DNA from 2 places in the Collinsella sp. TF07-1 genome. Region 2 is predicted to be linked to the other one. Evidence: riboswitches for the same ligand, from Rfam matches in the RefSeq annotation. Region 2 holds a riboswitch; the other holds the start of a gene.
What was found. Region 2 has a riboswitch for thiamine pyrophosphate ahead of thiC (phosphomethylpyrimidine synthase ThiC). Riboswitches for the same ligand answer to the same signal wherever they lie in the genome.
Positions count from the first base shown of each region.

Region 1: linked by a shared signal. The riboswitch ahead of thiM (hydroxyethylthiazole kinase) and the one ahead of thiC (phosphomethylpyrimidine synthase ThiC) in region 2 are both predicted to bind thiamine pyrophosphate.

Region 1 covers NZ_QSRV01000001.1:17,023-23,011, reverse strand. Annotated here, with positions in the region: gene DXC67_RS00105 (EAL domain-containing protein) at 1-249, opposite strand, end outside; gene DXC67_RS00100 (patatin family protein) at 579-1,448, shown strand; gene DXC67_RS00095 (thiamine phosphate synthase) at 1,672-2,367, opposite strand; gene DXC67_RS00090 (thiamine-binding protein) at 2,364-2,705, opposite strand; gene thiM (hydroxyethylthiazole kinase) at 2,709-3,548, opposite strand; TPP riboswitch at 3,600-3,710, opposite strand; gene DXC67_RS00080 (HAD-IIB family hydrolase) at 3,772-4,680, shown strand; gene DXC67_RS00075 (LysR family transcriptional regulator) at 4,691-5,587, shown strand; gene DXC67_RS00070 (5-methyltetrahydropteroyltriglutamate--homocysteine S-methyltransferase) at 5,743-5,989, shown strand, end outside.
Region 2 covers NZ_QSRV01000008.1:30,231-36,219, forward strand. Annotated here, with positions in the region: gene thiD (bifunctional hydroxymethylpyrimidine kinase/phosphomethylpyrimidine kinase) at 1-787, opposite strand, end outside; gene thiC (phosphomethylpyrimidine synthase ThiC) at 966-2,300, opposite strand; TPP riboswitch at 2,292-2,408, opposite strand; gene DXC67_RS04635 (hypothetical protein) at 2,471-2,986, shown strand; gene DXC67_RS04640 (YaaA family protein) at 3,027-3,836, opposite strand; gene DXC67_RS04645 (aminopeptidase) at 3,940-5,337, opposite strand; gene polA (DNA polymerase I) at 5,504-5,989, shown strand, end outside.

The DNA.
Region 1 (5,989 bases), on a different contig from region 2:
AATATAGCGGTTGCCCTCGTCATGGCCAAAGACGTCGTTGCAGTGCTTGAGATTGTCGATATCGATGTACGCCATGGTAACGGGGGTGTCCTGCTCCCAGAGCTCCTCGAGGGAACGGGCAAAGCCGCCGCGGTTGCCAAGCCCGGTAAGCTGGTCGGTAAAGGCGGTCCTGACCAGATCCTCCTGACGCTTGAGAAGGTCGCGGACGGTCTTTTCGAGCGTTTCAGTGTAATTGCTGGGGGTATCCATGCTGTAGGCGGCTTTCTGGGGTCGGGGCGGATTGCGTCGGGCGAGCTCGTTGTGCACACGCGTTGTTGCTCAACGCCTCGCGTGTTTCCAAGCCCCCGCCTTGCTGCGTCGTTGGGTTTATTTGTCGGCTGACGTTCGTTGCTGATAACTACTGAGTAGTATAAACAAGTGTATGGAATTATGCAGGGGTGCCCATGTTGCGGGCGGCCATTATTCGCCATTATTCGCCAAACGGTAACGCGACGATGTTCGATGAAAATGCGACTGAGGCGATATATGTTGACGGGTATACTTGTTTCGTTTTAAAACGCAGGAACGGAGATGGTCGCATGGCACAGCCAGATACGACGCCCACGGTGGGGCTTGCGCTCGAGGGAGGCGGCTACCGCGGTATGTATACGGCGGGCGTGCTCGACGTATGGATGGAGTGCGGCCTGACCTGTGACCATATGGTGGGCGTCTCGGCGGGCGCGGCGTTTGGCTACAACTTTAAATCGCGCCAGATCGGCCGTGCCATTCGCTACAACAAGGCCTATTGCGCCGACAAGCGCTATGCGAGCGTGACGAGCTGGCTGCGAACCGGCGACATGTTCAATGCCGAGTTTGCCTATCACGAGGTTCCCATCGAGCGCGATCCCATCGACCTGGAGGCTTATCGTGCCTGCCCCATGCGGTTTACCTGCGTGTGCACCGATCTTAAGACGGGGCGGGCCGTCTACCATGACCTGCCTTACGGTGATGAGCATGATATCGAGTGGATCCGGGCGTCGTCGGCGATTCCCGTGGCAACACGACCCGTTGCCATTGAGGGGCACAAGTACCTGGATGGCGGCGTTGCCGATTCCATTCCCAGCGCATGGCTGTTTGCGCAGGGCTATGACCGCAACGTGGTGGTGCTGACGCAGCCGGCGGGCTTTGTAAAGCAGCCCAATAGCGTGATGCCTATGCTGCGTCGCGTGTATCGTCACTATCCGGAGTTTGTTGCGGCGCTTGAGCACCGGCACGAGGTATATAACGCCACGCTCGACGACCTGGCGCGTCGCGAGGCCGCTGGCGAGATCTTTGTGGTGCGGCCGAGCGAATCGGTGAAGGTGCCGTCGCTGTGCCGCGAGCCCGAGGAACTCGAACGCATCTATCAGATCGGCCGTCGCGATGCGGAGGCGACGCTGCCCGCGCTGGAAGCGTATCTGGCGGGGTAAGGGCTGCTACGGAAAGCGCATTCCGGAATATGCGCTCAGACTGGGATGCGGTTTCCGCGAGGGGGCGGTCGCGGAAACCGCATCCCAAAATTTGCGCTTGGAATGGGATGCGTTTTCCGCTGGCCCTCTATATGGAAAGCGCATCCCAGAATGGACGTCCAAACTGGGATGCGCTTTCCGCTGTCGAAGGTATGAGGCTGCGGAGCAGCTGCTCGGCATAGGCCTATGCCTGCTGCCAGGTGTCGACAAGGTCCTTGGCTGCGGCATGGGGGTCGTCGGCGCTGCAGACGGCGCTTACCACAAAGAAGCCGTCGACGCCGGTGGCCTTAAGCTGCGGCAAGTCGGCCGTCTTAACGCCGCCGCCCACCACGATGGGCACGGGGCTTGCCGCGTGGAGTGCGGCAAGGTCCTCAAAGCTCTTGGTGATGATAGAGCCGTCGGCCGCGCGTCCGCAGTCGCGCTTGGTCTCGGTCTCGTGGAGCGGGCCGATGCCCAGGTAGTCGACCAGGCTCATGTCGGCGGTCTTGACGTACTCGAGCATCTCCTCGCAACGGGCCGAAAGGCCCACAATGGCATCGGGGCCCAGCAGCTTGCGGCAGACCTCGACGGGAATGTCGCTCTGGCCTACGTGCACGCCATCGACGGCAATGCCCTGCTCGCGCGCGGCAAGCACACAGTCCAGACGGTCATCGATTAACAGGGCGACCTGACCGGTCTTGCCGGCCTGTGCGATTGCCTGCGCGGCGTCGTCGGTCAGCGCAATGATCTCGCGGGCGCTTGCCACCTTGGAGCGCACCTGGATGCAGGTAAAGCCGGCGTCGAGTGCCTGGGCCACCACATCGCCCACGGGGCGTCCGAGGGTGTTTTCGGGGCCGAGTACCAGATAGGCCGAGATATCAAGGTTGTCGCGGATGCTCATCGTGCTTCCTCCTGCTTTTTGATCTGTGCTTCCATGCGCTCGAGTTTGCCGGTCATGGTGTCGGTAAATCCGGGTCGAATATCGGCTTTGAGCACGACTTCGGTGCGGATGCCCTTGCTCGCCAACACAAAGGTCGCGTCGCGCACGACCTGCATGACCTCGTCCCAGTCGCCCTCGATCTCGGTGAACATCGAGGTGGTGCGGTTGGGAAGGCCGCTCTCGCGAATGACACGCACGACCTCGGCGACCTCGGCGGACAGCTCATCGCCGGTACCGCATGGGGCGATGGCCACGGCGACGAGTGTGTTCATGCCGGCATCGGTTGCGGGCTCGGACATGGCTTATGCCTCCTCGAGCTCGAGTCGGTTATCGGCAATGTCCTGGGCGGTCGCGCGGTAGAGCTCGTCGATAAAGGCGACCTTAAAGCTTGCCGGGGCATCGGCGACGGCGGCGGCACGCGTGCCGGCAACGTTGTAGACGGCGGCACCGCAGACGGCTGCCGTAAACGGATCGGCGGCGCAGGCATACACGGCCAGCACGCCGCCCTGCGAGCAGCCGCAACCGGTGATCTTGGACATGAGCGGGCTGCCGCCGTGGGACTTGGCCACGGTTGTGCCGTCGGTAATCAGGTCGACTTCGCCCGAGACCACAACGGCGCCGCCGGTGTAGCGGGCGAGCGCCACGGCGGCATCGCGGGCAGCGTCTACCGTGTCGGTGGTATCGACACCGCGCACGCGGCTCAGATCGGCCGCCTCACCCTCAAGACCCCACAGGCCGGCGAGCGCGATGATCTCGGAGGCGTTGCCGCGCACGATGGCGGGCTTGTACTGCTTGAGTTCGTTTACCAACTGGGTGCGCAGGCTACCGATGCCCAGGCCAACCGGATCGAGCACCCAGGGCTTGCCGGCGTCGTGTGCCGCCTTGGCCGCGCGGGGAATCGTCTGCTCGTAGATGGGGAAGAGCGTACCCATATTGAGATAGATGGCGCCGCCGCCGGCAACGAGTGCCTCGCCCTCGTCGGGCAGATAGACCATGGCGGCCGATCCGCCCACGGCGAGCTGTGCGTTGGCGACAAAGTCAATCGTCACCGTGTTGGTGATGGAGCCTGCCATCGGATTGGTGGCGTGAATCTCCTCCACGGCCTTGATCACGTTTTGCTTAAGCTGTTCCGAATCGATCACTGCACATGCCTCCTTGGCATAGAAAAGGGGCGCTGTGCATAGACAGCGCCCCTAAAAAGGCGGCATGCTCCCTACGCCAGCATTAACTGACAGGTTCAAAGGATTGGGCCCCATGCCCTCTCAGCCTTGTGGTTTGCACCGCCGGCACTCCCGCATCGAATCTGTTGTTCCCTATACTAGCGCATCGGTACAATGGTTACGATGAAAACGACTGGGGGACCCTATGATCAAACTTGTGCTGACCGATATGGACGATACGCTGATTCCGGCCGGGCATGACGGCGCCAGCGACTATGCCATCGAGGGCATTCATGCCATGCAGGCGGCGGGTCTGCACTTTGGTCCGGTTTCGGGTCGTCAGCCGTCTGCGATGGGCTGGATGTTTAAAAATCGTTCCGAGTGCTATTCGACCGGCGCATTCTGTAACGGCCAGGTCATGTTTGTCGACGGCGAGGCGGTCGCCTCGCGTGCGACCGATAGCGACGCACTAATGCGTTTAGCCGCCTATCTGGAAGAAGAAACCGACGATACCTATCTGAAGGTCTACAGCTTAGGTGATGACTTTTGGGATAACGATGCCTATTGCGTGACACGTGATGCCGAGCGTGTGCGTCGCGCTATGGAATCGGGCGGCAATGCGTGGCTCAAGGGCGAAGAGGCCCCGTGCCGCCCTGTCGTCGATGATGCGCCGGTGTTCAAGGCGAATATCTGGAGCGCCCGTTCGCGTGAGGAGCTCGCGGAGCTACGCGAGCGCGTTGCCGCCGAGGTGCCGGAGCTCTCGCTTGTGTTTCCCAACAACCGTGTGCGCCTGTTCGACATCCTTCCGGCTGGTTGGGACAAGGGCTGCGCTGCGCTGGAGCTGGCGCGCGCTTTGGGCCTAACGCCCGACGAGGTGGCCGTATTTGGCGATTCCGATAACGACCTGCCCATGATCGATGCCGTTCCCAACTCCGTTGCGGTCGCCAATGCCAACGAGGCCGTCACGGCTGCCGCACGCTGGCATATCGGCGCTGCGGCAGACGATGCGGTTGCCGCAGCGCTGCATCAGATTGCCGCCTGCGCCGCGACGGGGGAGATGCCGTCGTTTATGCGTCAGATGAGCACGACGGGTTTCGACGTCACGAACGTCTAGGGAGAAGGCTATGAAGCTTCAACAGCTCAGGTATGTCGTCAAAGTTGCCGAATGTGGCAGCATCACCGAGGCCTCGCGCCGGCTCTTTGTGTCGCAGCCTTCGATTACCGCGTCGATCCGCGATCTCGAAAACGAGATGGGTGTGCACATCTTTGAGCGCACCAACAAGGGTGTCATTGTGTCCGAGGAGGGCGAGACCTTCTTGGGCTACGCGCGCCAGGTGCTCGACCAGGCGGATCTGCTCGAAGGCAAGTACAAGGGCGCGTCCGAGCAGGTGCCGCACTTTAGTGTGAGCTGCCAGCATTATTCCTTTGCCGTCAACGCGTTTGTCGACGTGATCCGCGAGTTCGATGCCGCGCGCTACGACTTTACCCTGCGCGAGGAGCAAACCCACGAGATTATCGAGGACGTCGCGCACATGAAAAGCGAGCTGGGCATCCTATATCTGTCCGAGCACAACCGCGAGGTCATCGAGCGCATGCTGGTGGCCAACGAGCTCGTGTTCGAAGGGCTCTTCTGCGCCACGCCGCATGTCTTCGTCTGCGCCGACCATCCGTTGGCGGACCGCTCCAGCGTGACGCTAGAGGATCTGGAAGACTACCCGTTCCTGTCCTATGAGCAGGGCAGCTATAACTCGTTTTATTATTCTGAGGAGCTGACCTCGACCTTTGAGCGTCGCAAGAATATCCGCGTGCGCGACCGTGCGACGCTGTTCAACCTAGCTATGGGCCTTAACGGCTACACGGTGTGTTCGGGCGTGATTAGCCACGAGCTCAATGGCCCCGGTATTATCTCGATTCCGCTCGATGTGGACGAATACATGGAGATCGGCATTATCACGCGCAAGAACACGACGCTCACGCGCTATGGGCAGGCCTATATCGACGCGATTCGTCAGCACATCTAGACTGCTGCGTTCTGCGCGGGTCAAATCTCTTTATGGCAGTCCAAACTGATATAGGAAGCATCTATATCAAACTGTTATAAACATATATTTTACGATGTCCATATGAGCGCTCATACTCTGTCCCAGTAAAGCAACCAATGCAAAGGGAGATATCTATGAGCACTTCGATTCAACCGAACGCGCCGTTTCGCGCTGATATCGTCGGCAGCTTTCTTCGTCCGCAGGCCGTAAAGGACGCTCGTGCTGCCTATGCGGCAGGCACGCTTGATGCCGAGGGGCTTAAGGCCGTCGAGGACGATGCCATCCGCGATTTGGTGGCAAAGCAAAAGGCCGCCGGCCTGCAGGTCATCACCGATGGCGAGTTTCGCCGCAGCTACTGGCACCTCGATTTTATGTGGGGCC
Region 2 (5,989 bases):
TGTCAAAGCCAGCGGCGAGAGCGCCGGTCAGGTAGGCCTTGCCGGCGTTGATGGCGTCGGCAAGTTCCATGCCCTGGGCCAGCGCGCAAGCGATGGCGGATGAGAGCGTACAGCCGGTGCTGTGCGTGTTGCTGGTCTCAATGCGCTTGTGGCGAAACCACGTAGTGAGCGGATCGCCCAGGTGGTTGCCCTCGTCATCGAGGGGCGCAGGCTCGGCCAGTACGTCGTTGGCCTCGTTGACAAAATGACCGCCCTTAACCAAGGCTGCGCAGCCAAAGCGGCGGGTGAGGAGCATAGCGGCATTTTGTTGCGTGCGCTCGGAATCGACCTCGTAGTCGAGCAGCGTCATGGCCTCGGGAATGTTGGGCGTGATGACCGTTGCCAACGGGAACAGGCGGCGGGTGAGTGCCTCGGAGGCATCCTCGGCAATCAGCCGTGCGCCCGAGGTGGCTACCATGACGGGGTCGACGACCACGTTTGTCGCGTTCCAGGCGCTCAGGCGGTCGGCGATAACCTCGATAATCTCGGCAGAGGAAACCATGCCGATCTTGACGGCGCTGGGGCGGATATCGTCAAATACGGCGTCAATTTGCGCGGCTACGATATCTGGCGAGATATTCTGCACGGCGGTGACACCGAGCGTGTTTTGTGCGGTGATGGCGGTGATGGCCGTCTCGGCATACAGGCGGTGCGCCGTGATGGTCTTGATGTCGGCCTGAATGCCGGCGCCACCGCTGGAATCGGATCCTGCGATGGACAGGACGGCAGGTACCTTACTGCGATCCATGTTTGCTCCCTTGTTCGGTCGGAATCAAATGGGTCTTTAAGCCAGCATTATAAAGATGCCCGGGCCGACTCTATGTCGAACCCGGGCGGGCGATGCAATCTTTACGCAAATGTAAGCAAATGTTCACACGTCAACAATTGACGAACACCATGTTACCGATTGTGGCTCCGGTGACGAGTTAGTCCTCCATGCCGAGGTCGATCGTCGTGCCTTCGAACACCTTGTTAACGGTGCGGACGGCGCACATCTTGCCGCACATGGTGCAGGTGCCCTCGGTGGCGGCGGGGGATTCTTCGTAGCGTTTCTTGCCGGTGACCGGATCGAGCGCGCACTTCCACATGGCATCCCAGTCGAGCTTGCGGCGTGCCTGGCCCATCTTGTCGTCCATGTCGCGGGCGTGCGGCACCTTCTTGGCGATATCGGCGGCGTGCGCGGCAATCTTAGTGGCCATGAGACCATCGAGCACGTCCTGGGCGTTGGGCAGGCACAGGTGCTCGGCCGGCGTCACGTAGCACAGGAAGTCGGCACCGGAGCTGGCGGAGATGGCGCCGCCGATGGCAGCGGTGATGTGGTCGTAACCCACGCCGATATCGGTCACCAGCGGCCCGAGCACATAGAACGGGGCATTGTGGCACAGGCGCTTCTGCAGTTTCATGTTGGCGGCGATCTCGTCGAGCGCCATGTGACCCGGACCCTCGACCATGACCTGGACGCCGGCAGCCCAAGCGCGCTTGCACAGCTTGCCCAGCTCGATCATCTCAGCGGTCTCGGTGGCGTCGTTGGAGTCGTAGAGGCAGCCCGGGCGGCAGGAGTCGCCGAGCGAAATCGTCACGTCGTACTCGTGGCAGATCTCGAGCAGCTCGTCAAAGTACTCGTAGAAGGGGTTTTCGTTGCCGGTGACCTCCATCCAGCCAAACAGCAGCGAGCCGCCGCGGCTCACGATGTTCATCAAGCGGCCGGTCTCCTTAAAGGTCTTGGTGACCGACTTGTTGATGCCGCAGTGGATGGTCATAAAGTCCACACCGTCCTCGGCGTGCGCGCGCACGACCTCGAACAGGTCATCCTTGGTAAGCTTGACCAGCGGCTTTTCCATGTAGCCGATGGCGTCGTACATGGGGACGGTGCCCACCATGAGCGGCGTCTCGTCGATGAGCTGCTGGCGGAACTGGCGCGTCTTGCCCGAGTTGGAAAGGTCCATGATGGCGTCGGCGCCAAAGTCCTCGGCGATCTTGACCTTCTTCCATTCCTCGGCGGCATCGGCTTTATCGCCCGAGATGCCCAGGTTGACGTTGACCTTAGTAGACAGGCCCTCGCCGACACCAAAGGCGCGCATGCCTTTTTTGATGTGCACGATGTTGGCGGGAATGGCGATGCGGCCGTCGGCCACGCGCTCGCGGATGTACTCGGGGTCGCGATGCTCGCGCTCGGCGACTTCCTTCATCTGCGGCGTGATCTGCCCGGCGCGGGCGAAGTCGATTTGCGTGACGAGCTTGGGCTCGGTCTGTGTGCTCATTGGCACGGCTCCCTTCGTTGGCATTACCCATATCAGGTTTGCGGGTCAGGGCGGGCGCGCCCAGTCTCAGCCTGCCGTCCTGTCCTGCAAGCTCCCCGTTATGTCATGGGCTCAAGTATAGCTCGAATGGGTACGATTGGCCTAACGAGCGTGCCTGTGGGGAGGCGAACATGGAAGACAAGCATCTATATCGAGAGACGCAATGGGATGTATCGGCCGAGGAAAGCCGTGCGCACCATGGCCTTGTCGCGATTGGTTTTGCGGTGCTTGCCGTGCTGGTGATTGCCTTTTGTATCTGGACGTTTGGCGGTCACGGCGGCGCTGCATGGGAGTTCGAGGCCGACGATGCCCTGCCGATCATGACAGTGAAGGTTACGGGCGGCAATACCGTTGCCGCGCCGGGCGACTATTGGTATTCGCGCGATGGATTTGTCCAGCTTCAGCTGAGCGGTGGGTCTATTCCTGGTGAGGAAATCGAACGCGTGACGTATGATGCGGCGCTCAAAACGCTGACGGTGAAGCTCAAGAATCAGGGTGACGTGCCTACGACTATGGATATCGCGCTGACGGAATGGCGCTTGGAGCCCCCGACGGGTGTTGCGGTGTCCGAGGTGGAGCATGTCAAGATTACCTATCAGGACGGCTCGACAAACGAAGTTGCCAAAGCCGACGGCTTGGCGGAATAGACGCCGTGCCTGGGCAGCACATTCAAAAGTAGCGGTGGTCCTACAAGGTCTGTTCGTTCAGGAAGACCAAAGTGTTCTTATTTGAAAGCTCGGGAAAGTGACGATAACCAACGTCAAACGCGGTGAGCCCGCTTACATCCTCGAGCTTGTTTTCTGCCATCCAGCGCACCATGGAACCACGTGCCTTTTTGCTGGCGGTCGAGCGCTGGATGGGCTTGCCGTTGCGGATGCCTTCGCCAAAGAGGCACGTGACGACCGTGGCGTCGCCCGCGAGATGGGGCAGAACGGCTTTGGCGTACTCTACGCTGGCGAGGTTGACGATCGTGGTGTTTGAGCCTGCCGGGGCGATAGCCCGCGCGAGCTTGTCGCTCCAAAACGCGTAGAGGTCTGGGGCATCGTCAACGGCGAGCTTCGCGCCCATTTCCAGCCGATATGGTTCGACGGCATGAAAGGGGCGAACGCACCCGTAGAGGCCAGAGAGGATCCACAGGTGGCTTTGCAGCCATGCGAGCTGCGCGGAATCCATCACCTCGGGCGCCATGCTCTGGTATTGAATGCCGTGGTAGGACATGACGGCAGGGGAGAGGTGACAGGCGAGTGCGGGATTGTCGAGATCGCCGTTTTTCAGGATGGGCCCGAACTCATGCAGGGTGTTGAGGCAAGGCCCCAGCAGTTTGTCACTCACGTTCCATAGCGCCTGCAGGCCGCCGCTGCCTTCATTCCGCTCGATATCTAGCAGTGCGCGGTGGAGGCGAGCCGTCTCGCGCGCAAAGGGTGGGATGCCCAGGACTTCAAAAGCATCTTGGGCCGCGCGCATCTGCTTGGCGGGCGAAATGACGACCTGCAGCATGGACTCTCCTCTGCCAAAAAGGAAGTTGCGGTGGAATACGGTCTGTTTTGGCCGTTTATGGGCCAGGTTAGTCTGTATTTCACCGCAACTGATGAAGGGTTGGTTACGCGCGCTCGATGAAGGCCTTGTAGCCGCGATAGGCCTCGTAGATATCGGCCTTGTTGGCGACCTCCCACAGGGCGTGCATGGACAGGACGGCAACGCCAGAGTCGATGACGTTCATGCCGTACTTAGCCATGATGTATGCGATGGTGCCGCCGCCGCCCGCGTTGACGCGACCGAGCTCGCAGGTCTGGAAGTCCACGCCGGCCTCGTCCATGATGTCGCGGATGAGGGCCACATACTCGGCGTCGGCGTCGTTAGAGCCGCCCTTGCCGCGGCTGCCCGTGTACTTGTTAAAGCACAGGCCGCGACCCATAAAGGCTGCGTTCTTGGTTTCGAACTTGCCGGCGTAGCCCGGGTCGAAGCCGGCGGACACGTCAGAGGAGAGCATGCGGCTGCGGGCGAGCGCGCGGCGCAGGGCCAGCGGGCTATCCTCGCCGGCGAGCGTCATGATCTCGGCGACGGTGTTCTCGAAGAAGCGGCTCGTCATGCCGGTGGCACCCACGGAACCGATCTCCTCCTTGTCGACGATGAGTGTGATGCTCGTGCGCTCCACGTTGGCGACGTTGATCTGGGCGAGCATGGACGGATAGGCGCAGACACGGTCGTCGTGGCCATAGCCCAAGATCATGGAGCGGTCGAGGCCCATGTCACGGGCGGGGCCGGAGGGCACGACCTCGATCTCGGCGGAGAGGAAGTCCTCCTCCTCGACGTCGTACTGCTCCTTGAGGATATCCAGGAACATCTGCTTGACGGGCTCCTTGGGAGCGTCCTTGTCGTCCTCGTCAAACTTGACGGGGCGGCCGCCCACGATCACGTCGAGGATCTCGGCGTCGACGGCGTCCTTGGCGGGCTTGGCCATCTGCTCACTCGAGAGGTGGATCAGCAGGTCGGAGATGGTAAAGACCGGGTCGTCGGCCTTGTCGCCGATGTTGATGTCGACGGTGGTGCCGTCCTTTTTGCAGATGACGCCCACGAGTGCGAGCGGGGAAGCGACCCAGTGGTAGCTCTTGACGCCGCCATAGTAGTGCGTGTCGAGATAAGCCATGTCGCCGGCCTCGAAGGCGGGGTTCTGCTTGAGGTCCAGGCGCGGCGAGTCCACGTGGGCGCCCAGGATGTTAAAGCCCTGCTCGAGCGGGGCGGTGCCCAGGTTGACGAGCATGAGGTCCTTGCCGTGGTTGGCGGCGTACACCTTGTCGCCGGCCTTGAGCGCGCGGCCCTCGGCGATCACGGTCTCCAGATTGACGTAGCCCGCCTCCTCGGCCATCTTGATACCGGCCTTGACGCACAGGCGCTCGGTCTTGTTCTCACTCAAAAACTGCTTATAGCCGCGGCAAAGCTCCTCGAGCTCCTCGATCTGCTGTGGCGTGTACTTTTTCCATGCGCTGGGACGCTCCATGACGCAGGCTCCTTTCGGATCGATCGTGCTGGTTGATGTACCGTGAGCCATCGTATCACGCGCGGGCCCGCGGCGGCAGGGAAGCCTGATGTGCGGTGGCCGCGGGGCGGGGAGCGTGTAAACTGGTGTGAGCAAACCGTGCCCAGCCCAAAGCGAGGTATTCAATATGTCTGAAAAGCGCCGTACCTTTGCCGTCATCGACGGCAACTCGCTCATGCATCGCGCCTTCCACGCCGTGCCGCCGACCATGAACGCGCCGGACGGTCGCCCCACCAACGCGATCTTTGGTTTTCTGAACATGTTCCTCAAGATGATCGATGCCTTTAATCCCGACGGCGTTGTCGTGGCGTTTGACAAGGGCAAGCCGCGCGTGCGTATGGAGATGCTGCCGCAGTACAAGGCGCAGCGCCCGCCCATGGACCCCGACCTGCACGCGCAGTTCCCCATGATCAAGGAGCTGCTCGCCGCGCTCAACGTGCCCATTTTGCAGTCCGAGGGCTGGGAAGGCGACGATATCCTGGGAACCATGGCGCGCCTGGGCGAGGAGGCCGGCTGCGACATGCTGCTGGTGACCGGCGACCGCGACATGTATCAGCTCGTGACCGAGCACGTCAACGTGGTCTCGACTCGCAAGGGCCTGTCCGACGTGGCG